2 regions of the Paenibacillus sp. cl130 genome follow, and region 2 is predicted to be linked to the other one. Evidence: predicted binding sites of a transcription regulator. Region 2 holds the regulator's gene; the other holds the start of a gene.
The links. The regulator CtsR, encoded in region 2, represses protease genes until heat stress. The targets are predictions, from matches to a motif close to ATGGTCAATAAAGGTCAAACA.
Positions count from the first base shown of each region.

Region 1: clpP (ATP-dependent Clp endopeptidase proteolytic subunit ClpP) is a predicted target of CtsR. The motif match lies at 11,056-11,076, and genes of this name have one in related genera.

Region 1 covers NZ_FOYG01000009.1:198,748-215,354, reverse strand. The annotation lists gene hisJ (histidinol-phosphatase HisJ) at 1-153, shown strand, start outside; gene BM358_RS22225 (tetratricopeptide repeat protein) at 391-2,160, shown strand; gene trxB (thioredoxin-disulfide reductase) at 2,200-3,153, shown strand; gene BM358_RS22215 (ROK family glucokinase) at 3,560-4,510, shown strand; gene rapZ (RNase adapter RapZ) at 4,583-5,482, shown strand; gene yvcK (gluconeogenesis factor YvcK family protein) at 5,495-6,481, shown strand; gene whiA (DNA-binding protein WhiA) at 6,487-7,431, shown strand; gene BM358_RS22195 (HPr family phosphocarrier protein) at 7,568-7,837, shown strand; gene BM358_RS22190 (SIMPL domain-containing protein) at 8,110-8,871, shown strand; gene BM358_RS22185 (PdaC/SigV domain-containing protein) at 9,111-10,220, shown strand; gene clpP (ATP-dependent Clp endopeptidase proteolytic subunit ClpP) at 10,347-10,943, opposite strand; tRNA gene BM358_RS22175 (tRNA-Arg) at 11,154-11,228, opposite strand; gene BM358_RS22170 (sugar-binding transcriptional regulator) at 11,498-12,535, shown strand; gene gap (type I glyceraldehyde-3-phosphate dehydrogenase) at 12,630-13,640, shown strand; gene pgk (phosphoglycerate kinase) at 13,761-14,942, shown strand; gene tpiA (triose-phosphate isomerase) at 15,002-15,754, shown strand; gene gpmI (2,3-bisphosphoglycerate-independent phosphoglycerate mutase) at 15,756-16,607, shown strand, end outside.
Region 2 covers NZ_FOYG01000015.1:45,817-62,423, forward strand. The annotation lists gene BM358_RS25615 (Mini-ribonuclease 3) at 1-367, opposite strand, end outside; gene cysS (cysteine--tRNA ligase) at 364-1,767, opposite strand; gene cysE (serine O-acetyltransferase) at 1,792-2,472, opposite strand; gene gltX (glutamate--tRNA ligase) at 2,961-4,421, opposite strand; gene ispF (2-C-methyl-D-erythritol 2,4-cyclodiphosphate synthase) at 4,461-4,937, opposite strand; gene ispD (2-C-methyl-D-erythritol 4-phosphate cytidylyltransferase) at 4,934-5,632, opposite strand; gene BM358_RS25645 (PIN/TRAM domain-containing protein) at 5,703-6,788, opposite strand; gene pssA (CDP-diacylglycerol--serine O-phosphatidyltransferase) at 6,982-7,728, opposite strand; gene disA (DNA integrity scanning diadenylate cyclase DisA) at 7,783-8,859, opposite strand; gene radA (DNA repair protein RadA) at 8,872-10,245, opposite strand; gene clpC (ATP-dependent protease ATP-binding subunit ClpC) at 10,486-12,930, opposite strand; gene BM358_RS25670 (protein-arginine kinase McsB) at 12,975-14,039, opposite strand; gene BM358_RS25675 (protein-arginine kinase activator protein McsA) at 14,068-14,592, opposite strand; gene BM358_RS25680 (CtsR family transcriptional regulator) at 14,662-15,126, opposite strand; gene eis (GNAT family N-acetyltransferase) at 15,666-16,607, opposite strand, start outside.

The DNA of each region.
Region 1 (16,607 bases), on a different contig from region 2:
GGCATCCCGCTGACCGTAGGATCGGATGCTCATGATCCGGCGAAGCTGTCCGAGCACTTGGAGAAGGCACGCGCGCTTCTATATGAAGTCGGCTATCGCGAGCTTGCCGTATTTCAGCATCGCGAGCGCTCGCTGGTGCCGCTGACGCTTTAATTATTACGTTTATTGGGTCTAAGTATCATATCCAGTGGCTAGCCGAACGCTCCCTATTTATACAGGGAAAAAGCGCTCGGCTATTTAGCGTATTCTTGTATCTATATCTATCGGTATACGAGCATATATCCGTTTTTTGGAATGAGGTAGGATCGACTGTCAAGTCGTTTTGAAGTTGTGGTATACTGAAGGGTATGAACATGCCAGTTACTTTTAAAGGAGGTGCCTTGGTTATTTATGAAAGGGAAACATCTGCGAGTATCGGAACCTAGCCCTAAAATTATTGCTTTGCGTTTCGACGCATCTTTCTTTTTTGAGAAAGCTGTGCGCTCGCTTGATCGCAATCATTATGACAAGGCATTGAAATATTTTCGCAAAGCCGTTGAATATGAACCGGATAATCCGGTGAATCATTGCAATATGGCGGGTATATTATCAGAGATGGGGGATTATGCAGGTTCGAATGAGATCCTGTCCTCTGTTCTAAGTGACGTAGACTCGTCGATGACAGAGTGTTATTTCTATATGGCGAATAATTACGCTAATATGGAGCAGTTTGAAGAAGCGGAGAAAGCATTGGTCACGTACCTGGAGGAGGACGAAGAAGGCCAGTTTCTTGATGAAGCGGAGGAAATGATGGAGCTGCTCTATTATGAGCTGGACCGTCCAACGAAGCTGAACCGCATTAAGGCCCGGCAGGGAGTAGTAGAGCATGATCAGGCTCGTGTCCTGCTGGAGGAGGGGAAATTTGCTCAGGCAGCCCAGTTGCTCAAGCAAATTTCAGAGGAACAACCGGATATGTTCGCTGCGCGGAATAATCTGGCGCTGGCGTATTACTACATGGGATTGTTCCAAAATGCTAAGGCTACCATTATTCAAGTGCTGGAAGATGAGCCGGGTAATTTACACGCATTGTGCAACTTGGCGATCTTTTATCAGCACGAGGGCGGCGGCCCGGAATTGGATCGTCTGGTGCAGACTTTGGCGGTTACTATACCGTTTCAGGAGGAGCAGGTATTCAAGCTGGCGACCACTATGGGGATTCTCGGACGCCACGAGGAGGCCTACAGACATTTCCGCAGGTTGCTTCATGGCGATGGAGAGAACAATGCGGACGCTTCTTTGTACCATTACACGGCGGTAGCTGCCAGCAATACGGGAAGATATGCGGAAGCTCGGCGGTTGTGGAGTCATTTGCAAAAGCAGGATGCTTCCTCGGAAGTTCCGCGGTTTTTCCTGTCCCGACTGGAGGAACTCCAGCAGGAGGGTACACCGCTGCAAGTGCTCAGCTATCATTATCATCTCCCGTTTGAGGAGCAATTCCGCATGTGGGAGAAGTTTGGTGCTGACCAGGTGCCTGACAGCATGAAGAAGGACCCGCTAATCCGATCATCCTTCTTCTGGGCCTTGCGCCACGGGGACCGGGCGACTCAGCTTCAGGTCATTCAGGCGTTAAGCCTGATCGGTGATGATGAGGTGCGTCAGGCACTGGAGTCCTTCGTAGAAGACCCGGACCAGGAGGATGAGCTGAAACGTCGTGCCTTGCAAGTATTGCAAGAGCTGGCGGAGCAGGGTGAGCAGAAAATGTACCCGGAAACGGAACATTCTGATCAGTCGGAGGTTGAGAACGATCCGCATACAATTGAAGGTGATGTATCTGCTTCCCCAGTCGATCCACAATGGCAGGCAGTGCTGGATAAGGTACTGACCGTCATGAGCAAGCCATCAGATCCGGCCATGCAGCACGATTTGAAATCGCTTTGGCTGGAGTATTTGGATCGGCTCGCCCCGGAAGTTCCGATGGTTCAGCATACTGAGGGATGGGCAGCGGCGCTGGAATATTTGACAGCCAAAATGCATCATCATTCAGTCACCTATCAGGAAGTAGCCGATCGTTATGGTATTTCCGTATCGACCGTAAGCCGCTATGCACGCCAGATTGACAGCGTGTGTGGTATCAAACAGAAGCTGAAGCAGCCGCTCTCCACGTTTAAAAAGCAGGTCTGAGACCTGCTCCAAACATCACTTAAAGGAGGCAACAAACGTATGTATAAATCCATAATTATTGGTACAGGTCCTGCAGGCTACACAGCGGCTATTTATTTGGCACGCGCTAACATGAATCCGCTGATCATTGAAGGGATGCAGCCCGGTGGGCAGCTTACTACAACGACCGAAATTGAAAATTTCCCGGGTTTTGAGCAAGGTATCCTCGGGCCTGAACTGATGGATAATATGCGCAAGCAGGCTGAACGTTTTGGCGCTGAATTTACTTCCGGATGGGTAGAGGAAGTAGATTTCAGTAAACGCCCTTTTAAAGTGAAGGTAGAGGGTAAAGGTATCATTGAGGCGGAGTCGGTCATTATTGCTACAGGTGCGTCCGCCAAATATCTAGGCATTCCGGGTGAGCAGGACAATGTAGGTCGCGGAGTCAGCACGTGCGCAACTTGCGATGGCTTCTTTTTCCGCGGGAAAAAGATTGTCGTGGTTGGCGGTGGCGATTCAGCCATGGAGGAAGCGAGCTTCTTGACCCGTTTTGCTTCCAGTGTAACCTTGGTCCATCGTCGCGATGAGTTGCGGGCATCCAAAATTATGCAAGATCGTGCGCGTGAGAACGAAAAAGTACATTGGGCATTAAACCGGACTCCTCTTGAAGTTGTGACGGGAGAAGCAGGCTTAAAAGGTTTGAAGGTACACAATAATGAGACCAATCAGGATGAGCTGATTGAGGTAGATGGCGTGTTCGTAGCCATCGGGCATACACCGAACACAGGTTTCCTGAACGGACAAATTCATACCGATGAACACGGCTATATTGTAGTAAAGCCAGGCACAACGGAAACGAACATCCCCGGAGTTTTTGCCTGTGGGGACGTACAGGATAACCGTTACCGTCAAGCTATTACGGCTGCGGGAACGGGCTGTATGGCGGCTATGGACTGCGAGAAGTATCTCGAAGGCAGTGCTGTTCACGACTGGAGCGAAACACTGGATCAATAAAAGCGTGTCTATGGTACACAAAAAGGCTAACGGGAGAGCGAAGGAAACCTCTGTTATGCCGCATCTTTTGTTCAGGAAGAGAAAGCCTGCTGCGTTTGCACAGGCTTTCTCCTTTTTATGATTATAGAATTTATAAGTTTTCAGCGGAGCTGAACAATCTATAATCGCAAGAAAAATTTCCGTTAAGCGTGGTCTGGCTTCCTTGAAAGTACGTCAATAGACGTTTTTCTTATGGGTGCATGAGGTTAAAAATTCCGCTAATCGTACACTTTTCAACAAGGAAGTGTCCTTGACCGTAACGGGGGCTTCAATTATAGTTGGAACGTAGGATTACTATTATGAAGTAGGAATTGTAAGCGTATATTTCATACCAGGTTTTTAAGTAAACATAAAGGTGGCTTGGAACATGTCTGAAAGTATCTATGTAGGTGTCGATTTGGGCGGTACCGCGATTAAAGTCGGCATTTGTAATGAAAACGGACAGCTTTTGCACACATATGAGGGACCAACCGAAACCGATAAAGGTGTAGACGTTGTCATCGGTAATATCGAAAAATATGTGCGGCATATTGTTGAGCAATCTCCTTATGAGTGGGATCAACTAAAGGGTGTCGGTGCAGGCGTTGCAGGTTTTACGAATGTTCGTGATGGTATTATTGTCCTCGCTCCTAATATTGGCTTTCGTGACGTACCGATCCGTGCGCTCCTAGAGAACCGGATTGGCAAGCCTGTGAAAATAGACAACGATGCGAATGTTGCTGCGCTGGGTGAGGCTTGGGCTGGTGCAGGCAAAGGCATAGAAAACTGCGTATGCTATACCCTGGGAACAGGAGTAGGTGGCGGCATTATTATAAACGGTAAAATATACCAAGGTTCTTCGGGCATGGCCGGAGAAATTGGCCATATCAGTGTCGTACCTGATCTGGAGGCTATTCAGTGTGGATGCGGCAAAATGGGTTGCTTGGAAACTGTATCTTCCGCAACAGGCATCATTCGTATGGCCAAGGACGCTGTGGAACGTGGCGACCGGACCTCTCTGGCGCTGGAAGATCAAATTGCTGCCAAGGAAGTATTTGATGCTGCTAAAGCCGGGGATGAAGTCGCTCTGCGTATCGTGAACCGTGCTGCTTTCTATTTGGGGAAATCTATGGCAGCAGTTGCCGCTGTGCTTAATCCAGAGTTGTTTATCATAGGTGGCGGTGTTTCCAAAGCAGGCGACTTTTTGTTTGAAGAGATGCGTCGCGTGTACACCAAACTGGCACCTGAGCCCCTTCAAAAAGGGGTATCGATTGTTCCAGCTGTGCTGGGCAATGACGCAGGTATCGTAGGGGCAGCTGGTTTGTTGCTACGTTCCTGATCCTGATCCACAGGTTACTGATAATACGGGTACTGGCATAGAGCGAAGAAGCAAAAGGAGAGGGAAGTCCATATGACAGATAACCTAAAAAATGCTGCGCCGTGGGCAACGCTCATTATTATTACGGGGATGTCAGGCGCAGGGAAGACCATTGCGGTTCAGAGCCTGGAAGACTTGGGCTTCTTCTGCGTTGATAATTTGCCTCCTGTACTGATTCCCAAATTTGCCGAGTTGATTGAGCAGTCTAACGGTAAAATAGGCAAGGTGGCACTCGTAATTGATTTACGCGGACGAGAATTTTTCACCGCCTTGTCTGAATCGTTGAATTATATTAAAGATCATTTTACGATTCATTGTGAAATTTTATTCTTAAATGCGAATGATGGCGTTCTCGTACAGCGGTATAAGGAAAGCCGTAGACGTCATCCGCTGGCTCCAGACGGCATGCCTTTGGATGGGATTCGGTTGGAGCGCAAGATGTTGGAAGAATTAAAAAGCTCGGCTACACAGGTTATTGATACAAGTGTGATGAAGCCTGCAACCTTAAAGGCGAGGATTATTTCACGATTTTCTCATCTGGAGAGCAGTATGCTTTCCGTGAACATTACTTCTTTTGGCTTCAAGTATGGTATTCCCATTGATGCCGATCTTATATTCGATGTGCGCTTCCTGCCTAATCCCCACTATGTGGACCAACTACGTCCCCACACGGGACAGGATAGCGATGTATATGATTATGTCATGAAATGGCCCGAGACTCAGGCATTCTTGACCAAGTTGCTGGATATGTTACACTTTTTGATTCCGCAATATCGCAAAGAAGGCAAAAGCCAGGTCATTATCGGCATTGGCTGTACTGGCGGTAAGCATCGTTCTGTTGCAATATCGGAGTATTTAGGAAAAATGCTGGGTGCCAGCGAGACAGAATCTGTTTCTGTTTCGCATCGGGATGCTGATCGGGACCGGCATTAATGAGGTGAAATCATGAAAGAGACCGGATCACAACGGGAGCGCCCACGTATTGTTGTTATGGGCGGCGGAACCGGCTTGTCCGTCATGCTGCGGGGCTTAAAGCAAAAGCCGCTAGATATTACGGCTATTGTTACAGTCGCTGACGATGGCGGAAGCTCCGGGATTTTGCGCAGTGAGCTGCAGATGCCCCCTCCAGGGGATATTCGCAATGTGCTGACTGCCTTGGCTGACGTGGAACCAGTGATGTCAGATATGCTGAAATACCGTTTCGGTGCGGGATCAGGATTGTCAGGCCACAGCCTGGGTAATCTGATTTTAGCAGCGATGACCGATATATCGGGAGATTTTGTAACGGCGGTGCGTGAGCTTAGCCGTGTATTTGCTGTCCGGGGACGCGTGCTGCCGGCAGCTGAGGAAGGCGTTGTGCTAAGTGCCGAAATGGAGGATGGCACGGTGATTACCGGAGAGTCCAAGATCCCGGAAGCGGGCGGACGAATCAAACGCGTCTTTCTTGAACCGACTCACGTGGAGCCGTTGCCTGAGGCTGTAGAGGCCATTAATGAGGCTGATGCGATTTTGATTGGCCCCGGCAGTCTATATACCAGCATATTACCGAATCTGCTTGTACCTAAACTCGCTGAAGCTGTAGTAAAATCAGACGCTATCAAAATATTTGTCTGTAACGTTATGACCCAGCCTGGAGAAACCGATGGCTATACGGTAGGAGATCACCTGCAAGCTATTTTTGAGCATGTAGGGCATCATCTCTTCGACTATGTCATTGTAAATAACGGAGAAATTCCACCCCAAGTACAGGAAATGTATGCCGAGCAGGGCGCTAAGCCAGTTCAAGTAGACATGGGCGAGCTGACCGATCGGGGATATAAAGTGGTGGCAGATACATTAGTTCTGTTCCGTACGTATCTACGGCATGATGCCGACAAATTGAGCCAGCATATTTACCAATTGGTACAAAACTGGATATTAAGAAGGAGGTGAGTCCCTTGTCCTTTGCGGCACAAACGAAAAAAGAGCTTACGATGATTGAAAGCCAGTCCTGCTGTGAGAAAGCGGAACTATCTGCGCTCATACGTATGCTCGGATCCGTACAACTGTCGAATAAAAGGGTGATATTGGACGTGTCCACAGAAAATGCCGCGATTGCAAGGCGGATTTACTCCTTGATCAAGAAGCATTTTCAACTTCATATCGAACTGCTTGTACGGAAAAAAATGCGCTTGAAAAAAAATAATGTGTACATTGTCCGTATTCCCAATGGTGTGCAACAGCTGTTAAAGGATCTTTATATCGTTTCAGAAGGTTTCTTGTTCACTGACGGGATTAATCGGGATATCGTTCGGAAAAACTGTTGTAAGAGGGCTTATTTGCGGGGCGCCTTTATGGCAGGTGGCTCTGTCAACAATCCTGAAGGATCGTCTTACCACCTTGAAATTTCTTCGATGTATGAGGAGCATTGTCAGGCACTCGTTGATCTTGCGAATGAGTTTCACCTAAATGCTCGCTGTATTGAGCGAAAAAAAGGTTTTATTCTCTACATCAAGGAAGGCGAGAAGATCATTGAGCTGCTTAGCATCATTGGGGCGCATCAAGCCTTGTTCAAATTTGAAGATGTACGCATTATGCGCGATATGCGCAATTCCGTAAATCGCATTGTCAATTGTGAAACGGCTAATTTGAACAAGACGATCGGAGCTGCTGTCCGGCAAATTGAGAATATTAAGTTGCTGGAGAGGGAAGTTGGTTTGGAGACCTTGCCGGATAAACTGCGTGAAGTGGCAGAAATTCGACTCGCTCATCCCGATTTGAATTTAAAAGAAGTCGGGGAAATGCTCAAAGGGGTCGTGAGTAAATCGGGTGTAAATCATCGGCTTCGCAAAATTGATGAGATGGCTGACAAAATCAGGGGCGAAAATGGCCTGATTCCGTAAAAAGAATGTCCGTGGGGCTTTCAGCCCCGGTTTTTTTAGTTTTTTTTCTAGTGTCTGTCCCGGGTTAATGTTATAATGTGATAAATAAAATGGAGTAAGTAGTGTCCAGATTTATTTGATGAGGGGGTAAGCTGACATGTCAAAACATCCGGTAGTCGTACGCTTGAAAACAGGACTGCACGCCAGACCTGCTGCGTTGTTCGTACAGGAAGCGAATAAATATTCATCTGAGATTTTTGTGGAAAAAGAAGACAAAAAGGTTAATGCCAAGAGCATCATGGGTATTATGAGTCTTGCCATCAGTACAGGTACTGAAATCAATATTAGTGCTGAAGGTGCGGACGCCGAACAGGCTGTAAACGCTTTAGTAAGTCTGGTTAGTAAGGTAGAGCTGGAAAATCAATAAACAAAGATTTGCTTTGTGATATGGTGTATGCTCTTAGTGAAAAGCCCCTTTGGGGCTTTTTTTGTATCCAGAAAAAAGTCTTCGAAAACTCCTCCGTTAACTGTTTTATGGATGGATTTGTTGAATATAGACACCGTATTAAGTTCAAACTATAAATAATTAAAATCCCCGTGGTCATGCTCTGTTTCGGAAATTTGTACGCTTGGCTGCAACCTTTTTCCGTCTTTTCCGTCTGGAAGGTACAAACATTTTCAAGAAAGAGGTTGAATTCAATGAGACTTTGGACAAAAACAGTAGCCACGGCAGTTCTCGCAGGAGCATTAATGGCAGGGGGAGTAGCAGGAGGATTATGGACGGGGGCAGATCGTGCTTATGCTGCGTCAACAGCTTCGACGGTAAACGGTGTAATTAATGTGACTGGAAGCGGGGAAGTATTGGCGAAGCCCGATATTGCTTATCTCTCTATCGGTGTACAATCGGAAGGGAATACGGCAGCCGCTGCTCAAAAAGCCAATGCTACAAAATTGAACAAGGTTACACAACTGCTGAAAGAAAAGTGGAGCATTAGTGCAGATGACATTCAGACCAGCCAGTTTTATGTACAGCCTAACTACACCTATAACGAAAAAGAAGGGCAGAAGCTCAAAGGCTACACTGCCAACCATACACTTTCCGTCAAATACCGCGATTTGGATAAAATCGGTCAGTTGTTGGATGAGGCGACCAAGTCCGGAGCCAATAACGTAGATAATGTACGTTTTTCCGTGGAAAATCCTTCGACTTATGAAGAAGAAGCCATTACTAAGGCATTGGGAAGCGCACAATCTAAAGCCAGTGCTGTAGCTAAGGCAGCCAAACGCGGGTTAGGTGCTCTTGTGAGTGTGACGGTAGATGGCGGAGAAGCACAAATCTTTACACAACGTGAAAATGCCATGTCAAAATCGCTCTTGGACGTAGCAGGTGGCGGGACAGAGATACAATCGGGGCAAGTAACAGTGAAAGTTCAGGTGTCGGCTCAATACGAAATGAACTAATATAGATCATCAAACGAAGCCACAAGCGGCCAGCATCATGTGCAGGCTGGCTTGCTGGCTTTTTTTGTATACCGAAACCTTTTTGTAATGAGTCTGTCATAGCTAAGGGTTATTAGGTGTACATATTGAAATCGGAGAGTGTACAGATTGTAAACTACATACAATAGGGTATAGATATAATAATAAAAGTAGTTATCACACATAGACAATACAGATCATTAACAGGAGGAATATTTAATATGAGTAAGCATGCAAAAAAATGGGGTTCAGCACTGCTGGCGGCAGGGATTTTCGCAGGAGTCACAGCTGTTCCCGTTTCCTATATCCAGGCAGCATCGACGAAACAGCAGCAAGCGACAACACAGCAACCAGGAATCACCATCCAATGGAATGGTAAAACGTTGCCCGCTAAAGGTGTGCAAGTGAACGGGAGTACAATGATTCCGGTGGCCGCACTGCGCGACAGCTTGGGGATTCCAGTAAGCTATGATGCGAAAACAGCGACATATACCGTAGGTAGCGGGTACAATAAACTTTACATTATGGCTTCTTCCTCGGATGCCTACGTCAACGTCAATGGAATCAATACACGTAGTATGGATGCCAAACAGATCGCTGGGAAGCTATATATTCCTATGAGTTTGCTGAAAGACTATCTGGGCATAGATGCTCAATGGAATGCAGCTCAGAAAACAGTAACGCTGAGTAAAAGCCAGCTAAATCCGATTACAATTGCGTCTCAAACACTTCCAGCTTCGAGTAGTGCGAAGGTGTCCTACAAAATTAAGTACCCGCAAATCAGCGGTAGCCAGCTGAATTCTGAGGCTCAACAGGCCATTAACAATGTGCTTAAAAAGCATGCAGAAGGTATATTGGCAGCAGGCAAAAAGATGATGGCTGAGGGAGAGGCTACAACAGAAAGACCGTATGAGTTCGGAAATGATTTTGTGATTGCCTATAACAAAGATGGTATTCTGAGTGTGATTATGCAGGACTACTCGTATACGGGTGGCGCGCATGGCATGACGGCACGTAAAGGATATACGTTCTCGCTCGCTGATGGTAAACTGCTGCAATTGTCTGACGTATTGAAGGCAAATCCGAACTACAAAAAGTTCCTCAATGCTGATTTGAAGAAAAAAATCGATGCACTTCAGGCTGGCGAAGGATTCGGCAAATTTAAAGAGCTGGCGGCAGATCAGAATTTTTATGTGACGAACAGTGGAGTAACAATCGTGTTTGATTTGTATGATTATGCGCCATACGCGTATGGAATTCCGGAGTTTACCTACTCGTTCGGTCAATTTCTGCCTCAAGGCGGAAAGCCTTTTGCGGGACAGAATGAATAGTAGAAATAAATAAGTCCAATTGTCTATAACCTAAAAAACAATAAAGCAAAAAAGCTGCCTACCGGATAAGAAAGTCCGGAGCAGCTTTTTCATTTACCAGTTATCGAAAGAGGTAAATTTCTTCTCTTATACACCTTCTGGAGAGGAGCTAGTTAGCACTTTATCAATAATACCGTATTCCTTGGCATCATCAGCAGACATGAAGTAGTCACGGTCTGTATCTTTTTCAATGCGCTCCAGTGGTTGGCCTGTGCGATCTGCGAGAATGCGGTTCAGTTTATCACGCATTTTCAGAATGCGGCGTGCGCGGATTTCGATATCCGTTGCCTGGCCTTGTGCACCACCCAGGGGTTGGTGAATCATAATTTCACTGTTTGGCAAAGCGAAACGTTTACCTTTGGCGCCTGCATTCAGCAAAAACGCGCCCATGGAAGCCGCCATACCTACGCAAATCGTAGATACGTCAGGTTTAATGTATTGCATCGTATCGAAAATGGCCATGCCAGCTGTAATGGAACCGCCAGGGCTGTTAATATACAAGTGAATATCTTTTTCAGGATCTTCGGCAGCCAAAAACAGCATTTGCGCAATTATAGAGTTGGCTACAACGTCATTGACGTCCGAGCCTAACAAAATAATGCGATCCTTTAACAGTCTGGAATAAATGTCATAGGCGCGTTCGCCGCGGTTACTTTGTTCTACTACCATAGGAACATAGCTCACGTCAAAAAACCTCCCTTAAATATCGTTAGTGGATTTGGTGGACATGCCGATTACACGTCCCTTATTTATAAACTGTTACCGTATTAACCACATGATAAACAATTTCAAACAAAAAGTCAAAGAAAGTCAAACTAATGATTAAAAAAAAGAGCCCTCAGCGCTCTTATTGGTTAAAACATTATATAGAAGCATCTAAGCGTTCATTTAAAATGGCGCGCCCGCGAGGAATCGAACCTCGATCTCAGGCTCCGGAGGCCTACGTCATATCCGTTGGACCACGGGCGCATAGTTGATTCAATGCAAACAACTAACTAATTAAACAGCTAATTGGAAACAAAGATGATTATATGATATACAGCAGTGAATTGCAAGCTTTTATTAAATGCGCATATTCAGATAAATGGTTGAGAAATATAGGTTCAGATAGACTTGCATATGGAGCAAATATTGGTTAAGATATACGTGGGACTTAAAAAGTTATCCCGGGACGTTTTGAGACCAGTTAGAGATAGAGCATTAGAGACAGAACTTAGAAGTGTGCGGGAGTGGAAAGCATGCGAAAGATATTAGAAATACAGAAGCAGCTTCTGCCCGACCTCATGGATGTTTTGAAAAAAAGGTACACGATCCTGCATCAGATTATGCTGTCCGATGTTGTTGGACGCAGAACACTGGCAGCTTCACTGAACATGACTGAGCGCGTGTTGCGCGCCGAAACCGATCTTCTTAAAGCTCAGGGGCTAATTGAGATTGAGAGTGTAGGCATGAAGGTGAGCAAAGCAGGACTGGATCTGCTGGAACAGCTGGAGCCGATTGCGAACAACTTGTTCGGCCTGTCCCAATTGGAGGACCAGATTCGTCAAGCCTATGGTTTGAGGAAGGTGGTTGTCGTTCCAGGGGATTCGGATGCTTCTCCGTTAACAAAGCAGGAGCTGGGGCGCGCTGGAGCAAAAGCGTTGCTGAGTGTTATGGACGACGAGGATGTGGTCGCTGTAACAGGTGGCACGACAATTGCCGACGTGGCGGAACAACTGGCACTACCTTCTAATGGCCCACTTAAGGGTGGGTGGTTTGTACCGGCACGCGGGGGTTTGGGAGAAAGCATGGAAATGCAGGCCAACACAATTGCTTCCACAATGGCTCGCAAGGTAGGCGCTCAATACCGTCTGCTCCATGTACCGGATTTGCTCAGCAATCATGCTTACAACTCCTTGCTTGAAGATACGAACATTCAGGATATATTGAACCTGATTCGCGAGAGTCGTATCATCATTCACGGGATAGGCAACGCCATAGCGATGGCACATAGACGTAAACTTGATCCCGAAACCTTTGCCCAGATCAGCAGTGAAGGAGCGGTAGCCGAATCGTTTGGTTATTACTTTAACGAAGATGGCGTCGTTGTTCACAGAATGCTGACGCTTGGACTCCGATTGGAGGACATTAGGCGTACCGATACGGTTCTAGGTGTAGCTGGAGGCAAAAACAAGGCGGCCGCTATTCATGCGGTACTGCGTTTCGGGCAAGAGGACATTCTAGTCACCGACGAAGGCGCTGCTGTTGAGATTGTAAGTCGTTATTTAAATGATTAATATAGGATTTATGAATAATGTTGTCTTGACGGGCTTTCGGGTCTGTCTTGAATATATAAAACTAAACTAAACGAACTTTGGGAGGAACTCACTCATGACAGTTAAAGTTGGTATTAACGGTTTCGGACGTATTGGACGCCTTGCTTTCCGCCGGATTCAAAACGTGGAAGGTATTGAAGTAGTAGCAATCAATGACTTGACAGATTCCAAAATGTTGGCACATTTGTTGAAATATGATACAACACAAGGTAATTTCCAAGGACAAGTAGAAGTACATGACGGCTTCTTCAAAGTAAACGGTAAAGAAGTTAAAGTTTTGGCTAACCGCAACCCTGAAGAACTGCCTTGGGGAGACCTGGGTGTAGACATCGTTCTGGAATGTACAGGTTTCTTCACAACTAAAGAAGCTGCTGAGAAACATTTGAAAGGCGGCGCTAAAAAAGTTGTTATCTCCGCTCCAGCTACTGGCGACATGAAAACTGTCGTTTACAACGTAAACCATGAAATTCTGGACGGAACTGAAACTGTAATCTCCGGTGCTTCTTGCACAACAAACTGCCTGGCTCCTATGGCTAAAACACTGCAAGATAAATTTGGTATCGTTGAAGGCTTGATGACTACAATTCATGCTTACACTGGCGACCAAAACACTTTGGATGCTCCACATGCTAAAGGAGACTTCCGTCGTGCTCGTGCAGCAGCTGAAAACATCATTCCTAACACAACTGGTGCTGCTAAAGCAATCGGTTTGGTTATCCCTGAGTTGAAAGGTAAATTGGATGGCGCGGCTCAACGTGTTCCAGTACCTACAGGTTCCCTGACTGAGCTGGTAACAGTTCTGGAGAAAAACGTAACTGCTGAAGAAATCAACGCTGCGATGAAAGAAGCTTCCGATCCTGAAACTTATGGATACACTGAAGATCAAATCGTTTCTTCCGACATCAAAGGTCTTACTTTCGGTTCTTTGTTTGATGCAACTCAAACTAAAGTTCTGACTGTTGGCGACAAACAACTGGTGAAAACTGTAGCTTGGTATGACAATGAAATGTCTTACACTGCACAATTGATCCGCACGTTGGAATACTTCGCAAAACTGGCTAAATAAGAACAGTCTTATTGAGCAACATCATAGAGCGGAAACAGGTTATTGTTTCCGCTCTTTATATATCAAATGTGCCTTGAATTCCTGATTCGTAAAATTATAAGGGTGCGGAGGAATATGGAGATGAACAAAAAGAGCGTACGTGATATAGAACTGAATGGAAAACGGGTGTTTGTTCGTGTAGATTTTAACGTTCCGGTTGAGGACGGTAAAATTACGGATGACAAGCGTATTCGTGAAACCTTGCCAACCATTAACTACCTGATTGAAAAAGGTGCAAAAGTTATTTTGGCGAGTCACTTTGGACGTCCAAAAGGTCAGGTTGTTGAATCCATGCGTCTGACTCCTGTTGGCGTACGTTTGTCTGAGCTGCTGAAAAAACCAGTAGTTAAAGTGGACGAATCGGTAGGCGAAGCTGTTAAAGCGAAAGTGGCTGAACTGCAAAACGGCGACGTGCTGTTGCTTGAAAATGTACGTTTCTATGCAGGGGAAGAAAAGAATGATCCTGAATTGGCGAAGCAATTTGCTGAATTGGCCGACGTTTTCGTGAATGACGCATTTGGTGCAGCACACCGTGCTCATGCTTCCACAGAAGGTATCGCGCATCTTCTTCCGGCTGTTTCCGGCTTGCTGATGGAGAAAGAATTGTCTGTAATCGGTAAAGCTCTTTCAAACCCAGATCGTCCTTTTACAGCCATTATCGGCGGTTCCAAGGTAAAAGACAAAATCGACGTGATTGACAACCTGCTGAACATTGCAGATAACGTAATCATTGGCGGTGGTTTGGCTTATACATTCTTCAAAGCTCAAGGTCATGAAGTGGGTCAATCCCTACTGGATGAATCCAAACTGGACGTAGCTCTTGGATTTATCGAAAAAGCGAAGAAGCTCGGCAAAAACTTCTACCTTCCGGTTGATATTGTTGTATCTGACGATTTCAGCGCTACGGCGAACACAAACATTGTGGATATCGACGGCATTCCTGCAGATTGGGAAGGCGTGGATATCGGGCCGAAAACACGTAAAATCTATGCAGATGTGATCAAAAACTCCAAATTGGTTGTTTGGAATGGACCAATGGGTGTATTTGAAATCGAACCTTTCGCTGGTGGTACTCGTGAAGTAGCGGAAGCTTGCGCAACAACTGAAGCATACACCATCATTGGTGGCGGTGATTCAGCGGCTGCGGCTGAAAAATTCCACTTGGCTGACAAAATGGATCATATCTCCACTGGCGGCGGCGCATCTCTGGAATTTATGGAAGGCAAAGCACTTCCGGGTGTCGTTGCACTGAACGATAAATAATCAAACGCAATATGCGTGAATAAAGCTTTAGGGCACCTAATAGTTAGGAGTTGAAACCATTGAGAACACCGATTATCGCGGGTAACTGGAAGATGTTTAAAACCGTACCAGAAGCTAAAACTTTCATCGAAGAGATCAAAGGCAAAGCAGAGGTTGCAGGAGTGGAAAGCGTGATTTGCGCACCATTTACGAATCTTCCTGCTCTGGTTGAAGCAGTAAAAGGCACGTCTATTAAAATTGGAGCACAAAACCTGCACTTTGCAGAAGATGGCGCATTTACAGGTGAAATTAGCGGTGGAATGCTGAAAGATCTGGGCGTAGACTACGTTGTGATCGGACACTCCGAGCGTCGTGAATATTTTAATGAAACAGACGAAACGGTGAACAAAAAGGTTCATGCAGCATTCCGTCATGACCTGACTCCAATCGTATGTGTAGGCGAAAAGCTGGAAGATCGTGAAGCTGGACAAACCAAAGAGGTTGTAAAAGTGCAAACTGTAGCAGCTTTTGCTGGTTTGGCTAAGGATCAGGCTGCACAAGTAGTTGTTGCTTATGAGCCAATCTGGGCCATCGGAACAGGCAAATCCTCCACTTCGCAGGATGCGAATGAAGTGATTTCCTATATCCGTAGTCTGATTAAAGAGCTGTATGATGAAAATACAGCAAATGCTGTACGTATTCAGTATGGTGGCAGTGTAAAACCTGAAAATGTTACTGAGTACCTGGGTCAAAGCGATATCGACGGCGCGCTTGTGGGCGGTGCCAGTCTTCAACCGGCGTCGTACATCGCGCTTGTTGAGGGGGCGAAGTAAGATGACAGCACCAAAACCGGTAGCTTTAATTATTATGGACGGGTTCGGATTGCGTGACACCGTAGAAGGTAATGCGGTTGCGCAGGCCAACAAACCGAATTACGACCGGTATTTACAACAGTATCCTCATACAACGCTGACGGCTTCTGGCGAAGCAGTGGGTCTGCCTGAAGGACAAATGGGTAACTCCGAAGTAGGTCACTTGAACATCGGCGCAGGCCGAATTGTATATCAAGACTTGACTCGTATTTCGAAGTCCATTCGTGACGGTGAGTTCTACGACAATGAAACACTGGTTAAAGCAGTGCAACATGCTAAGAAGAACAACACGAAACTTCACCTGTACGGACTGTTGTCTGACGGCGGCGTGCATAGCCATATCAGCCATCTGTTCGCTATGCTGGACTTGGCGAAAAAAGAAGGCTTAACTGAAGTGTACATTCATGCTTTCATGGATGGACGCGACGTTATGCCTGACAGCGGCGTAGGCTTCATGCAGCAACTGATCGCCAAAATTCAAGAAGTGGGCGTAGGCAAAATTGCGACTGTACAAGGACGCTATTATGCTATGGACCGCGACAAACGTTGGGAACGTGTGGAGAAATCTTACCGTGCAATCGTATACGGAGAAGGCCCTCAATACACAGATCCAATGGAAGCATTGAAAGAATCGTATGAAAAATCAGTGTTCGACGAATTTGTGGAGCCAACGGTTATTGTGAAGGCTGACGGAAGTCCTGTAGGGCTGGTCGAAAGCAATGACTCTGTTATCTTCCTCAATTTCCGTCCTGACCGTGCGATTCAACTGTCTCAGGTATTTACAAACGCGGACTTCCGTGGTTTTGACCGTGGC
Region 2 (16,607 bases):
CCAACCCTTCCAGTGCAGTGGCATGCCGATACTCAAGCACATCAGCATTTTTGGGCAAACTTCCTGATTTAGCATTTCTTCCTTGTCGGACAATATCGCGTTCTTCTTCCGTCAGTACCTTTTCCAATAGCCCCAACATGCGACTCTGCGCCTTGGCGGAGACTAGCCCTGTGGCTCGCCGATGCAGATGGTTTGGACGCAGGTTAGGCTGAGCCAACAAATATTGCCGGACAGCTACCTCGTACACTGCATCACCAATGTAAGCTAGTGCAATGGGGGGCATCAAACGGGCTGGCTTGGATGCAGGGTACGGGAACCAGTTCCCCGTACCTTCCGATGCTTCTGAGTTCATTGGCTTATCACTCATTTTCGCCGCCACCGCATACCCTGTGCCGTATCTTCAAGCACAATGCCTTTTGCAGCCAACAGATCGCGAATTTCGTCAGCTCTACCCCAGTTTTTGGTCTTACGAGCTTCGACACGTTCTGCAATTAACTGCTCGATTTCGTCATCCAGCAACTCTTCACTCGGTTCCGAATAAATGCGAAGTACGCTATTCATCGAATGAAAGGTATGCAATACAGCTTGTAGTTCCGCCTGATGTACGACATCTCGCTGCAACAAATGGTTTGCTTCGCTAACCCAATCAAATACAGCAGTAATCGCATCAGGTGTATTGAAATCATCATTCATTTTTTCGCCAAACTGCTGCAAAATTCCGTCGAGCTTCGTTTGCAGTTCCGTCGATACTCCCCCATTACCTTCCAGCGCATTAGCTAAACGATGCTTCACATTGGCAACTGCATTGGCGATCCGCTCGACACTGTTCTCCGCCTGACTCATAGTCTCTTGGTTATAGTTCAACGGATTCCGGTAATGTGTCGACAACATAAAATAACGTAAAGCCTCCGGCTTATGGTGAGCGCGCAAATCTTTAACCAAAATACCATTACCGAGTGATTTCGACATTTTTTCATTATCTATGCGAATATATCCGTTATGCATCCAGTAGCGAGATAAAGGCTTACCCGTAATCACTTCAGATTGTGCGCATTCACATTCATGATGCGGAAATTGCAGATCCTGTCCGCCCCCATGAATATCCAGTGTATCCCCCAAATAATGGCGAGCCATAGCAGAGCATTCGATATGCCAGCCTGGTCGTCCATCTCCCCAAGGGCTCGACCAATGAATTTCACCCGGCTTCGCTGCCTTCCAGAGTACAAAATCCTCGGCATTTTCCTTGCGTTCATCCACATTGATGCGAATTCCGAACTGAAGCTCTTCCAGATTTTGACCTGATAGTTGTCCGTAATCTTTGAACTTTTTGGTCCGATAGAATACATCGCCATCATTTTCATAAGCATAGCCTTTGTCTACCAATTCCTTAATAAAATCAATAATCAGGTCCATACTCTCTGTTACACGAGGGTTCATGCTGGCAGCAGGAACATTCAATCCTGCCAGATCCTCATGGTAGGCAGCAATAAATTTCTCAGCAACTGCCGAAACATCCATATCAAGTTCCCGAGCTTTGCGGATTAGTTTATCATCGACATCCGTAAAATTCACCACATAGTTTACATCATAGCCCAAGTACTCCAGGTAGCTCCGCACCACGTCAAATACAATTACAGGTCGTGCATTGCCAATATGAATGTAATCATACACGGTAGGTCCGCATACATACATTTTAACCTTTCCAGGCTCCAGTGGCACAAAAGGCTCCCGACTCCTCGTCATTGTATTATAAATTTGAAGCGGCATTGTTATGTTCCTCCCTCATGAAAATCATTTTTCTAATTTATTCTCTTGGGTCACCTGATGTTTCTGAGCGGATGGCCCATCCTTCAAATCAGATATTTCTGCACGCAAACGTTCAATTTCCCGTTGAAGTTCTCTCATAGAGTCCACAACCGGATCAGGCAATTGATGACTAAGTCGGTCTGGCCGCCTACCATCCTGTCTGACAACTCGCCCCGGGATGCCCACCACCGTACTGTTTGGTGGGACTTCTTTGAGCACAACCGAGTTGGAGCCAATGTTGGACTGTGCCCCAATCGTAAAAGAGCCCAATATCTTCGCACCAGAGCCGATAACAACATTATTCCCAATGGTCGGATGGCGCTTCCCTTTCTCTTTCCCAGTCCCGCCGAGTGTGACCCCCTGATACAATACGACATCGTCGCCAATCTCACAGGTTTCACCGATGACAACTCCCATGCCATGGTCAATGAACAGCCGATCTCCGATACGAGCGCCAGGATGAATTTCAATGCCTGTCATAAACCTCGATACCTGGGATATAACACGGGCTAGAGTACACCAGTTTCGCAAATAAAACCAATGTGCGATTCGGTGTGCCCAAAGGGCATGAACGCCGGAATACGTAAAAATGACCTCAAGCTTACTCCGGGCGGCCGGATCATTATCCAAAACAGTCTGAATGTCGGATTTGAAATGTCTGAACATGTCGCCCTCCTATTCCCTTCATATCCTTGCCGCATCATCACAACACTTCACGTTCCGCCAATTTTCGCATCCACCAGCACTCTTCGACATTTTTCTATCTATAATGAGTCTGAGTCTGATAAAAAAGAAAAAGCGCCTCCGCAGCCTAAGCTGCAGAGACGCATGAACGTGGTCCCACTCTGCTTCGAACATACCTGCTGCATAAAAAAGCAGAGCAGTTCGTCTTTAGCGTCCTGTAACGGGAACGACTCGGCACGCCCTTGTCACATCAGCATTTGACGCTAATGAGAGTTCGGGCGCACGGCTCCCAGGCGCATTTCCTCCGCAGGTCATCTGGACGGCTCTCAGCCTGGGGTTTCCCCTCGACCGTCCTCTCTGGCAGATGCCCTTATGCAGTGTACTTCTCCTGTTCGCAGCCTTTACACGTAAATATCAATCCGTATCAATGGAGTCATTATAGCGAAAAGACAACAAATTGACAAGAAACATCAGCCTTTAATTTGTGCCTTAAGACGATCCAGTACCTTGTCACGTCCGAGCAAAAAGATAGTTTCATTCAGATCCCGTCCATGAGTTTGGCCTGTAAGAGCCACACGAATCGGCATGAATAGTTGTTTTCCCTTAAAACCGGTTTCCTTTTGAACTTCCTTGATCAGCTTAGCCATTTGTGGAGCTGTAAATTCCTCGCTCGTTTCAACTTTACCTGCAAAAGCTCTAAGTACCTCCGGAACCTGCTCTTCGGCCAATACAGCTGCTGCTTCAGCATCCAGTTCCAGATGTGAACGGAAAAACAACTCAGACAACGCTACAATATCGGCTGCAGAAGTCATCTGTTCCTGGTATAAGCGAACCAGGGCCTTAGCCCAATCCAGTTGTTCCGCAGACAGTTCAGTCGGCAACAGCCCCGCTGCCTGGAGATGTGGAATCGCCATGCTGGCAATTCGCTCAGGATCAGCCTTTTTAATATAGTGATTGTTCAGGTAAGCAAGCTTATTTGTATCAAACACAGCCGGACTTTTGGACAAACGATTAGGATCGAAAATCGAAATCAGTTGTTCCCGATCATAGATCTCTTCTTCGCCTTCCGGGGACCAGCCCAGCAGTGCAATAAAGTTGAATATAGCTTCTGGCAGATAGCCCAACTTGTCATACTGCTCCATGAACTGAATAATGGATTCGTTACGCTTACTGAGCTTTTTGTGATCCTCGCCTACAATCAGCGTCATATGACCGAAGCGTGGCGGCTCCCAGCCAAGAGCTTCAAAGATCATCAACTGCCGCGGTGTATTGGAAACATGGTCTTCGCCCCGTAGTACATGCGATATTTTCATCAAATAATCGTCAACTGCTACAGCGAAGTTATATGTCGGAATACCATCCTTTTTGACGATAACAAAATCGCCGCTTTCCTTGGAATTGAATGTAATTTGACCTTTTACGATATCGTCAAACGTATATTCACGATCTTCCGGTACGCGAAAACGAATACTTGGTACACGGCCCTCTGCTTCAAATGCTTGGCACTGTTCTTCTGTTAGATCACGATGTTTCCCAGAATAGCGTGGTGTCTCCCCACGTGCCGTCTGCTCTTCACGCTCGCGCTCCAGCTCTTCTTCAGTGCAGTAACAACGGTAAGCCAAACCACGGTCCAGCAAATCCTGCCAGTACGTTTTATATATGTCCAAGCGTTCAGTCTGACGATAAGGTCCAAACTCGCCTCCCACGTCTACGCTCTCATCCCAGTCCATACCCAACCATTTCAAATATTTAAGTTGGCTTTCTTCTCCGCCCTCAATATTGCGCTTCACATCTGTGTCTTCGATACGAATAATAAATTTCCCACCTTGATTGCGGGCAAACAAATAATTAAATAATGCCGTTCTGGCATTTCCAATGTGCAGATGCCCTGTAGGGCTTGGTGCATAACGTACACGAACTTCCGTGCTCATATAATCTCCTCCAAATTGAATTACTCAAGATGATAGCATTTACTTGATAAGACAGACAACCGATTGAGCCGCGATTCCTTCACCCCGTCCGGGAAACCCGAGTTGCTCTGTCGTGGTCGCCTTGACGTTCACCTGGGATAGCTCCTCTGCTTCCAGCGCCCGAGCGATGACTTCATTCATCTGCGGAATATACGATGCCATTTTGGGCTTTTGTGCGATAATCGTAGAATCAATATTCCCCAAGCGATATCCTCGCTCTTTAGCTAGTCCCCACACATGCTCCAGTAGCTTAAGACTGTCAGCATCCTTAAATTCTGGGTCGTTATCCGGAAAATGCTTCCCGATGTCTCCCAAGCCAAGCGCGCCCAAGATGGCATCGCTAATGGCATGTAGCAGCACGTCTGCATCGGAATGGCCCAACAAACCTTTTTCATACGGAATGTTTATACCTCCGATGATGCATGGCCTTCCTTCCACCAGCTGGTGGACGTCAAATCCTTGTCCCACTCTGATCACTTGATATCCTCTCCCTCTGTTTTTACCCATAACGCCGCCATATCCAAATCCTCAGGCGTAGTAATTTTGATGTTCTTGTAGCTGCCTTGAACGACAGTAACCGGAATTCCTAGCCGCTCTATCAGCATAGAATCATCTGTTCCCAAGAATCCCGACTGCTCCGCTTCCTCATAGGCTCGCAGCAGATCGGAAAGACGAAAAGTCTGTGGCGTTTGAATACTCCACAGACTTCGGCGATCCGGCGTTGCTGTAATGATACCATCCCCGTTCACTTGCTTGACTGTATCCTTTACAGGTACTGCTGCTACAGAAGCACCAGTACGCTGGGCTGCCTCAAGGCATGAACGTACAAGCTCAGGTTGAATTAGTGGACGCACACCATCATGCACCATCACCCAACCCGCTTGTAAGTGGCGCAGACCGCGATAAACCGAATGCTGGCGTTCACTGCCACCAGCCACCACCCGTACATTTTTACCGATTTTGTATTGATGAATCCAATCTCGGCAGCGTTCCACATCTCCTGTCCCAGTCACCATCACCATTTCATCCACTTCGGGCATAGCTGCGAATATTTCAAGTGTATGTATGAAGATGGGCTTGTCCCGCAAAAGCAGAAATTGCTTGCTCTCCTGCGTCCCCATACGGGAGCCGCGCCCTGCTGCCACAATGACAACTCCTACCCGATTGTTCATTCAAATAACTCCTGCCCTGATCGCACTTGGACGATCCGTATGATAACACATCTACTTCATCATACCGCGTTTATTGAGCTTTTTCCAATAATTTTGGTTTGGCAAAGATCATACGGCCGGCTGAGGTCTGAAGTACACTCGTGACCAGCACCTCCATCAGAGAGCCAATATAGTCACGTCCGCCTTCTACAACAATCATCGTGCCATCATCCAGATAGGCTACACCCTGCCCATGCTCCTTGCCGTCTTTAATAATCTGCACCATAATTTCCTCACCGGGCAATACGACAGGCTTCACTGCATTCGCCAAATCGTTAATATTCAGCACTGATACACCTTGAAGTTCGCATACTTTATTCAGGTTAAAATCATTAGTTACAACTTTACCCTGTAACACCTTTGCCAGCTTAACCAACTTACTGTCGACCTCTGAAATTTCCTCAAAATCACCTTCGTAAATGAGTACATTTACATCCAGTTCTTTTTGGATTTTATTCAAAATATCCAGACCTCGCCGTCCACGATTACGCTTAAGTAAATCTGATGAATCTGCAATATGCTGAAGCTCCTCCAGCACAAATTCAGGAATTACAATTGTTCCTTCAATAAAACCTGTCTTGCAAATATCCGCAATACGCCCATCTATAATGACGCTGGTGTCCAATATTTTATGTTCCTCCAGCTTGCGTTCTTCTACACCCGTTCCCCGACCAAAAAAACCAGAACTCCAAAAGGATGACAGCTCGTCCCGCTTTTCTAGCCCAACCATCAATCCTACATATCCGCATATCACGGTAACAGCCGTCTGGATAAGTTGACCCGGGGCCCCCAACCATGAAAAAAGCGGGTAAACTGCTAAGGAAAGTATCAATCCCACCGCTAAACCAATCACACCTGCCATCATCTCGTTCATCGGAATTCGTACCAAGCCTTCAATGCCCTGCTGCAACCGATTCGCCACGGATGCCCCTGCGAATGAACACCCAGCCATAAATAGCACTGCTCCCGCCATCATCCAAACAATCATTCCTGGTAAAGACCCATCACTCAACCATTGCGGCATCCACGTTACAATGCCTCCTACCCGCTGGTATAACGTATAGCCAAACCATGCTCCGCACAATCCTGTAAAAGTTAAAATAGCCTTTCTCCACATTGAGTCTCTATACCTCCTTTATTTTCTTTTCATATAGTCTGCTATTTATTGGATACATAGCATTTCTCTTACCAGTATGATCCATTTTCATCATAACTAACCCTGTATTTTCACTTTTTATGCATAAAAAAAAGCATTTATCTCCCTGAAATGCTTCAAGGAAATAAATGCTTATTCTTATTCTTGCTTGATACTAACGCTGTGAATGACGATATTGATCGTCCTGTTCTTCCTGACTGGAACGCTCCCGACCACGTCCACGTCTGCGTGACAGCTTACGAATGTTCAGCTTCATGCCATACAATGCATACAGCACCAGCGGTACAAAAATCAGCTTCGACAGCTGGTCAGGGAATTTAACAGCCAACACCACCGCTGCAATTACGACCCATGGAGCAACCCAGATCGCTTTTTTGGGGAGGCCGACCTTTTTAAAATTAGGATATCTCATGGAGCTGACCATCAAATAAGAAACCAGCAACATGGCAATCGACATGTATAACAATGAAATATCGTTATGGAATAAGGATAAAGTGGCTAATACGCCACCTGCTGCCGGAATTGGCAAACCCGTAAAATAACCTGGTACACCAGGACGTACGTTAAATCGAGCCAAACGCAACGCTCCGCACATCGGGAAAATGGCAGTAACCGTCCAAGCGAGAGCCGAATTCGCATCATGAAAAGCAACCATGTACATAATAACTGCGGGAGCAACACCAAAAGATATCATATCTGATAAGGAGTCCAGTTCTTTACCGAATTCGCTTTGGGCATTCAGGACCCGGGCCATCCTTCCATCCAGTCCGTCCAACAACATGGCGACAATAACCATAATAGCGGCAAGACTGTATTTTCCGTCTACAGCCAATAAAATGGCGATCATTCCGAGAAACAAGTTACCTAAGGTACACATGTTCGGAATTGATTTGGTAATCATCTCTTCACCTCAATGTATGAATTGTTCCATTATAATCCTTTCACTGTATTACATTTACATTTGCCTGTCAATGAAAACTTGTTCCTGCAAACGTTTAAGACCTTCTTTAATCGTACGCGCACGAACCTCTCCAATACCATCCACTTCATCCAGTTCTTCTATCGTTGCTGTCATGACATGCGGAAAACGTCCAAACCGCTCCACCAGATTATGAATAATCACATTCGGCAAACGCGGTATCTTGTTCAGTACCCGATAGCCGCGTGCAGCAATATACTCTTCTGATGTCGCAGCTGAAGAAGGGTAGCCTAGTAAACGTACAATATGATTCACATCTAACAATTCGTCGTCCGTAGAACGTTTGAGTCCCAATATAATTTCACGAATCTTCTCGTCGCTATCGTCTTTGGCATAATCCTTATACAGCAACCATGCTTCTTCCTCAATGTTGCTGACAAGCTCTTCCATCTGCATACTAATCAGACGGCCCTCATTTCCGAGCTCGTTAATAAATCGTTTGATCTCCATTTTGATGCGCAGCACCATTTCGATCCGCTGGATGACATTAACGACCTCCGGCATGGTAACCAGCTCTTCAAATTCAGATGCTGTCAAATTCGTAGAGGCTTGCCCCAACACGGATCTATATTTCTCTAACGTCTGAATAGCCTGATTGGCTTTCGTCAAAATAACCCCGATTTCCTTGAGCGCATACCGTAATGTCCCCTGATACAAGGTAATAATATTACGCCGCTGGGAAATAGAAACCACTAGTTTGCCAGTCTGCTTTGCAACTCGTTCTGCTGTCCGGTGCCGAATTCCTGTTTCAATTGAAGAAATGGAGGAGTCCGGAATCAGTTGCGTATTGGCATATAAAATTCGTTTTAAATCCTCGCTCAATATGATTGCGCCGTCCATTTTAGCCAACTCATACAAATAGTTCGGCGAAAAATCACAATTAATGGAGAAACCGCCATCCACCACTTCCATAACTTCTGGGCTATAGCCAACGACCAGAAGAGCACCCGTTTTGGCACGCAAAACGTTTTCCAACCCGTCGCGAAAGGGAGTTCCCGGTGCCACAAGCCGCAGCAAATCGTTCATTTTATCCAGTTGGCTCGCTTCTTTCATTCTCAATGCCCCCTAATCTAATGCGGCTGCCAGTGCATCTGCCACCGTTCCTACTCCTATAATTTGAATCCCTTTCGGATGTGTCCAGCCCTTCAAGCTTTTCTCCGGCATGATCACCCGTTTGAAACCTAGTTTCTCCGCTTCCCGTACTCGCTGTTCTGCTCGGGATACCGCACGCACCTCACCTGTCAGTCCCACCTCGCCAAAAATCACGTCGTACGGCTTGGTAGGAGCATCCCTAAAGCTGGAAGCAATGCTCACAGCTATAGCCAAATCCACCGCCGGTTCATCCAATTTCACGCCTCCAGCTACGTTGAGATAGGCGTCCTGGTTTTGCAAAAACATGCCCATCCGCTTTTCTAGCACGGCTATGATTAATCCCATTCGATGATGATCGACTCCTGTGCCCATTCGGCGCGGAGATGGAAAATGCGTAGCTGCAATCAATGCTTGCAGTTCAACCAATACAGGTCGGGTTCCTTCCATACTGGCTACAACAGTAGAACCCGCTACCCCCAGTGGTCGTTCAGACAGGAATAGTTCAGAAGGATTTGACACCTCACGCAAACCGCTTTCAGCCATTTCAAAAATACCAATTTCATTTGTAGAACCGAAACGGTTTTTAACTGCACGCAAAAGCCGATACGTATGATGACGCTCTCCTTCAAAATAAAGCACACAATCAACCATATGTTCCAACAAACGTGGACCTGCAATGGCCCCTTCCTTGGTCACATGTCCCACCAATACCGTAGCAATACCTAGCCCCTTGGCAATTCGCATAAAGCGTGAAGTACACTCCCGCACCTGAGCCACACTACCTGGTGCACTCGTCACCTCAGGCAAATATACGGTCTGTATCGAGTCGATGACCAAAAATTCCGGCTTCAAGCTGTCCACCGCTTCTTCAATCGTCTCCAAATTCGTCTCACATAATACGTATAGGCTGGGGGACAAGGCACCAAGCCGATCTGCACGTAGTTTCGTTTGACGGACAGATTCCTCACCAGACACGTACAGCACCTTTAAACCAGTTAAAGCCAGCTCATTAGATGTTTGCAGCATAAGCGTAGATTTACCGATTCCCGGATCACCGCCCACCAAAACGAGTGAACCCGGCACCACACCTCCACCAAGTACTCGATTCAATTCGCCAATTCCCGTCAAAATTCGTGTTTCTTTGCCACTCTCCACCTCTATAATAGGGAGTGGCTTGTCTTTTGTGCTATGAGTAAGAAGGGAAGACCCCATTCCTTGAGTTTTTACAACGCTTTCCGTTTCTTCGACCATGGAATTCCATGCCTGGCATCCAGGACATTTTCCGTACCATTTGGGCGATTCATAACCACATTCCGTACAGGAAAATTTAGTTTTCACTTTAGCCATACTTTATTCCTGGGCTCCTTATTGACGACGATAATGTCAAATTTATGTTCATACAGCCCAGAAAGAGCTGTAACAATAAAAGTTTACCATTGAAGCTTGGCGGACGTAAAGCAATATCACAAACTTTCCCAAAGCATTTACCCAACCATTTTACCGTGTTTTATACACAAAAAGGGTGTCTTCGCAATAGCTTTCCAGCCTGCGAGACACCCTTTTCTACTATTTATTTAGTAAACTGCTTTAGGACTTGGCAGATACATTATCCTTTTTCGTTACAGTCAATGCACCATTCTCCTCATCAATGAAGAGAGAGTCACCCTTAGTAATGTTGCCAGTCAACAGTTCCTCGGACAGGCGATCTTCAATATGCTTCTGGATTGCACGACGCAATGGACGCGCACCATACGCTGGATCAAAGCCTTCCTTGGCAAGGAATTTTTTAGCGTTATCTGTCAACTCGAAGTCCACCTCATACTCATTCAGGCGCTTACGCAGCTCCTCAGACATGAGTGACACAATTTCGGCAATATGTTTTTCTTCGAGAGAATGGAAAACGATAATTTCATCAATCCGGTTCAAGAACTCAGGACGGAAGCTTTTCTTCAGTTCATCCATCACTTTGCCCTTCATATTATCGTAATCCGCCCCAGCGTCCACTACAGCTGTAAAACCAAGCGTGGAGTTACGTTTAATCGCCTGTGCACCAACATTAGATGTTAGGATGATGAGTGTGTTACGGAAATCGACGACACGACCTTTGGAATCTGTTAGACGACCATCTTCCAGCACTTGCAGAAGAATATTGAATACTTCTGGGTGTGCTTTTTCAATTTCATCCAGCAACACAACTGAGTATGGCTTACGACGTACCTTCTCAGTCAGCTGACCGCCTTCTTCATATCCAACGTACCCTGGAGGTGCTCCTACCAGACGGGACGTGGAGTGCTTCTCCATATATTCGGACATATCAATACGGATAACCGCATTTTCATCTCCAAACATGGATTCAGCCAAGGCGCGTGCCAATTCTGTTTTACCAACCCCAGTTGGGCCGAGGAAAATAAAGGAACCGATTGGACGCTTCGGATCTTTCAGTCCGGCACGTGCCCGGCGAATCGCCCGGCTTACTGCCTTAACTGCTTCATCCTGTCCAATTACCCGCTCATGCAGCAACTCTTCCATATTCAACAAGCGGTGTGTTTCTTCCTCTTTCAGCTTGCTGACTGGAACACCTGTCCAGATTGCAACGACTTGAGCGATATCCTCTGGTGTAACTTCAGAATCTGTACGACCCTGTTGTTCTTTCCATTGGTTTTTCGTCACGTCTAGCTCTTCACGGATTTTTTGCTCTGTATCACGCAACGCTGCCGCTTTTTCAAACTCCTGACTTTGTACCGCTGAATCCTTTTCCTTACGGATATCTTCCAGACGGTTTTCCAGCTGTTTCAGGTTTGGCGGTACAGTGTAAGAATTCAGCCTTACTTTGGAGCCCGCTTCATCAATAAGGTCAATAGCCTTATCTGGCAGGAAGCGGTCAGTGATATAACGATCTGACAATTTTACAGCCGCTTCAATAGCCTCATCTGTGATCTTTACACGGTGATGAGCTTCGTAACGGTCACGCAGACCATACAAGATTTGAATTGCCTCTTCTGGAGAAGGTTGATCCACTGTAATTGGTTGAAAACGACGCTCCAAAGCAGCATCTTTCTCAATATATTTGCGGTATTCATCGAGCGTGGTCGCACCGATGCATTGCAGCTCGCCACGTGCCAGAGCAGGTTTCAGGATGTTGGATGCATCAATTGCGCCTTCCGCTCCACCAGCACCAATCAGTGTATGCAGCTCATCAATGAACAATACGATATTACCCGCTTGACGAATCTCGTCCATAATTTTTTTCAAACGATCCTCGAATTCACCACGATACTTGGTGCCTGCTACCACAGAACCCATATCCAGCGTCATTACGCGCTTGTCGCGCAACGTTTCAGGAATCTCATTCGCTATGATTTTTTGGGCCAATCCTTCGGCAATCGCCGTTTTACCTACCCCAGGCTCACCGATTAGAACCGGATTGTTCTTTGTACGGCGGCTGAGCACCTGAATTACGCGTTCAATTTCCTTGCTACGCCCAATAACAGGGTCCAGGTTGTTTTCCTTCGCAGATGCCGTCAGATCGCGTGCCAGACTGTCCAGAGTTGGCGTGCTGACATTAGCTGGAGCACCATGATGGCTGGAAACAGCCTCGCTGCTGCCGAGCAATTGAAGCACTTGCTGACGCGCTTTATTCAGACTGATGCCCAGGTTGTTCAGTACACGTGCTGCTACGCCTTCGCCTTCACGAATAAGACCAAGCAAAATATGTTCTGTACCTACATAGGTATGGCCCAGTTTGCGGGCTTCATCCATGGACAGTTCGATGACTTTTTTGGCGCGTGGAGTATAGGCAATGTTCGTCGGTTGCTCTTGACCGCGTCCAATCAGCGTTTCCACTTCATCCTGGATTTTTTCCAGTCCCAGCCCTAAACCGATTAAGGCTTTCGCGGCTATTCCTTCACCTTCACGAATGAGGCCTAGCAAAATGTGCTCTGTGCCAATGTTGTTGTGTCCCAATCGAACAGCTTCTTCCTGAGCCAAAGCAAGCACTTTCTGTGCACGTTCCGTAAATCTTCCAAACATCATATATCCTGCACCTCCACAGTGTGTATTTCAGATCATTCTATATATTAAAGGGTTGTGCCTAATTTTTGCCGGATCAGCTTCGCCCGGTACATATCGCGCTCTTCGGTATTCATTTTATCCCCAAAGCTTTTTTGCAGGAACCCGGGTTGTGTCATCACATTCAGCTCATTCATCGCTGCGGTGGAAGGACGCTCCAAAATCCCTAAATCTACGCCAAGACGTACATCGGATAGCCGCTGTGCAGCCTCCTTGGAATCCAATACTGCTGCATATGACAAAATACCGAATGAACGCATCACCCGATCTGTAATTCGCAGCATAGATTCATTCATTAGCCTTTCTCTGGCAGAACGCTCGTGCTCAATAATTTGTAGCACCACGCCATATAGATTCTCAATAATCTCCGCTTCGGTTTGTCCCAGTGTAATCTGATTAGATACCTGAAACAAATTTCCGACCGCTTCGCTGCCTTCACCGTAAATGCCACGAACTGTAAGACCTACCTGTGAAACAGCAGACAATATACGATTGATTTGATGAGTCATAACTAATGCAGGCAAATGCATCATCACCGAAGCTCTCATACCTGTGCCGACATTCGTCGGACAACTGGTCAGAAAACCTCTCCGATCATCAAATGCATAATCAACATGCGCTTCAAATGCATCATCAATAATCATAGCGCGTTCCCAAGCTTCCCTAACCTGACATCCCGGATATAAGCACTGGATACGCAGATGATCCTCTTCGTTTATCATAACACTAACCGATTCATCATCGCTAATTAAAACAGCACCGTTACGAGATTCGTTTGCCAAATTTGGACTAATCAAATGCTTCTCAACCAGCACCTGCTTGTCGATCTCATCCAACTCGGATATTTTCAGCGTATGGAAAGTACCAAAACCGCCTAAATCATCATACTGAAGGATATCCGTCAAGCGTTGAAGTGCTTCTTCCGACTGCTGATTGGTAGCAAGCATGGGAAAAGGCAGATGCTGCAAGTTACGCGCAATTCTCACCCGGCTGCTAATGACAATCTCCGAATCCGCAGCATCACCACGCATCCAGTCACTTAGCGGCTTCTCCGTAAATCGAATATTGGGCATTACGCATCCCTCCTACTCTTCACAAACTTTACTCTTCAGTCATTTCTTTTTCAAGCTCTCTGATTTGATCCCTAAGCTCAGCAGCTGATTCGAATTCTTCCTGTACAATATGCTGTTGCATCTCTTTTTTCAAATCGTCAATTTGCCGTTTAACCTTCAGTCGGCCTCCAGTGCGAACCGGAACTTTACCAACATGATTCGTACTGCCATGCACACGCTTGAACAGAGGGTCCAGACGACTATCAAAATATTGATAGCACGACGGGCATCCGAAACGTCCCAGCTTACTAAACTGTGCATAGGTCATGCCACAATCCTTGCATTGCAGGTTCTGCGGACCACTGTGGCCTGGAGATTGGCTCTTTGTACTGGAGTCAAAATCCAGCATCCCCGACAACAAGCTATGAATCGAAAAGCCGTTAGGTGTTCCAGGGATCATCTCCCCTTTTTCCTTGGCACACGTCTCACAAATATGAAACTCTGTCTTTTCGCCATTCACAATTTTGGTGAAATGCAAAGTTGCCGGCCGCATATTACATTCTTGGCACAGCATAAAAGCACCTCCTTCAATGTCAGGATTTATACCAATCCCTACATCCAAACGTTAGTCTCTATTCACACACTATTTGGTCGCCAGCAACGAGATCAGCATAGCCTTAAGCAATCTTGCTCGCAGTTGATCACGATAGGGAAGCTTCAGTAATAATGTATCCCTTGATAAAGCAGCCTTCATTAAATTAGCTTCCCTTTTGCTTAAAAAATGGGCTTCCTCTAACTGATAAATCAGACCTTCTGCTGCCGATTGGCTTATTTCCTCCCCGATGCTCTGATGAAGATGTGTATGGATGGCATGCTGTGCAGGCAGCTGAATTCGCTGAATACGAATGTAGCCCCCGCCACCGCGTTTACTTTCCACCACATAGCCTTTTTCCAGCGTAAACCGGGTGCTAATTACATAATTAATTTGCGACGGCACGCAGGAAAAGCGGTCAGCCAGATCATTGCGCTGAATCTCCACTAAACCTTGGGGACTTTCCAGCAATATACTCTTCAAATATTGTTCAATAATATCGGAAACATTGCGCATTTCATCATCCTCCACTAACGGAAACGCAAGTATTCAAGTACATTTCACGCTCCACAGAGTCCGCCGTATATTGAACTTAACCAAACGGTAAAGTCACGAATCTAAGCTGTATTCAGGCTATTGCCTGATCTACATCCATTGGAATTGTACCGTTTTGTCTCTAGTGTGGCCTTTATTTGCGATTAATCATACACTTCTCTTATGTTCATAAGAGTCAGCTCCTAACTATACGCAAATCATTTCGATCCTCATTTACTTCTTTGCTATCAAAATTACCTTATAAGCTAATTCATCAGCATAGTACTTCTACAGAATCACACTAGGCTTAATTGACTTTGACTTTCTTTGACTATATTTATATTATAGCACATTATTCATTTTTGCCAAGGGGTCAATACCATTTTTCGCAATCTAATTATGTTTTATACAATACCATAAAAAAAACTCTTCCCATTACAGAAAGAGTTTTGAAAATTATGATAACCACACAAGTCATGTTCCCTGAAAGATGGAGCCTAAGAAGAACTAAATGGCCTTTATCAGAAAAAATCCAATAAGAACGTTTGTTTTACTGGTATTACACGTTTAAGGGCAGACACAGACTCATTGCTGCCTTCAATACGACCCCATTTATACAGATCATCAGCCTGCTGGTAGCCAAGCATCAGAGTCGTCAGTGACTGAATCCCAAGTTTCAAGTCAGCTACTATGGCGTTTTCAGATGAATAGCTTATATCCACTCTCTCCAAATGGCCTTGTCCTTTCGTCGTAATCGTTAATCTCCATAATCCATCATTCCATGGAGCATACCGATCTGTCAGACTTAAGGTTAAACTTGTTTCCTCTCCAATCTGCTCAAAAGGGTATCTCTTTACAAAAGCAGCTGCATCCACAATACGACCCATAAAATAAGGCACCGTTTCCTGTTGAATTCGTGGATCATCGAGTAAAAATGGCAGATTGTCATCTGCTGGAACGTAATTAAATTTACCTTGGGCTATCATTGAGTCATGATTTGCAAAATAAGTCCATAAAGCCCGACGAGCCGTCTCATTTTCATATACCAACTCATCACAATTCAACTGTTTATCTTCAATTTTGTATAGTGCATATCCCTGAGGATCGCCTGTTTCAGAGTAATATACCGCAGTTCGATAGTTCTCATTTAAAATCCGCTCTTGCCACCATTCCTTATCTCGTACCAGCGTGCCATTATAACGAGATGCATACGCTTGATACACTTGGTCCAGTTCTGAAATATCTTTGACATCGCGTTTGACTGTACCTTCTGTTTTAAGTTTTGTAGGGAATTTATCAATGGGAATGACGTACTTTTTATATTCAATATACGTTTCCCATCCAAATTTACGATAGAAGGCAAAGGAGAATGGATGCAGAAAAGAAAGGCTTTGTCCCGCAGACTTCATTTCTTCAAGCGCATGCGTCAACAAACGTGACACCATGCCTCCGCGACGCTTTTC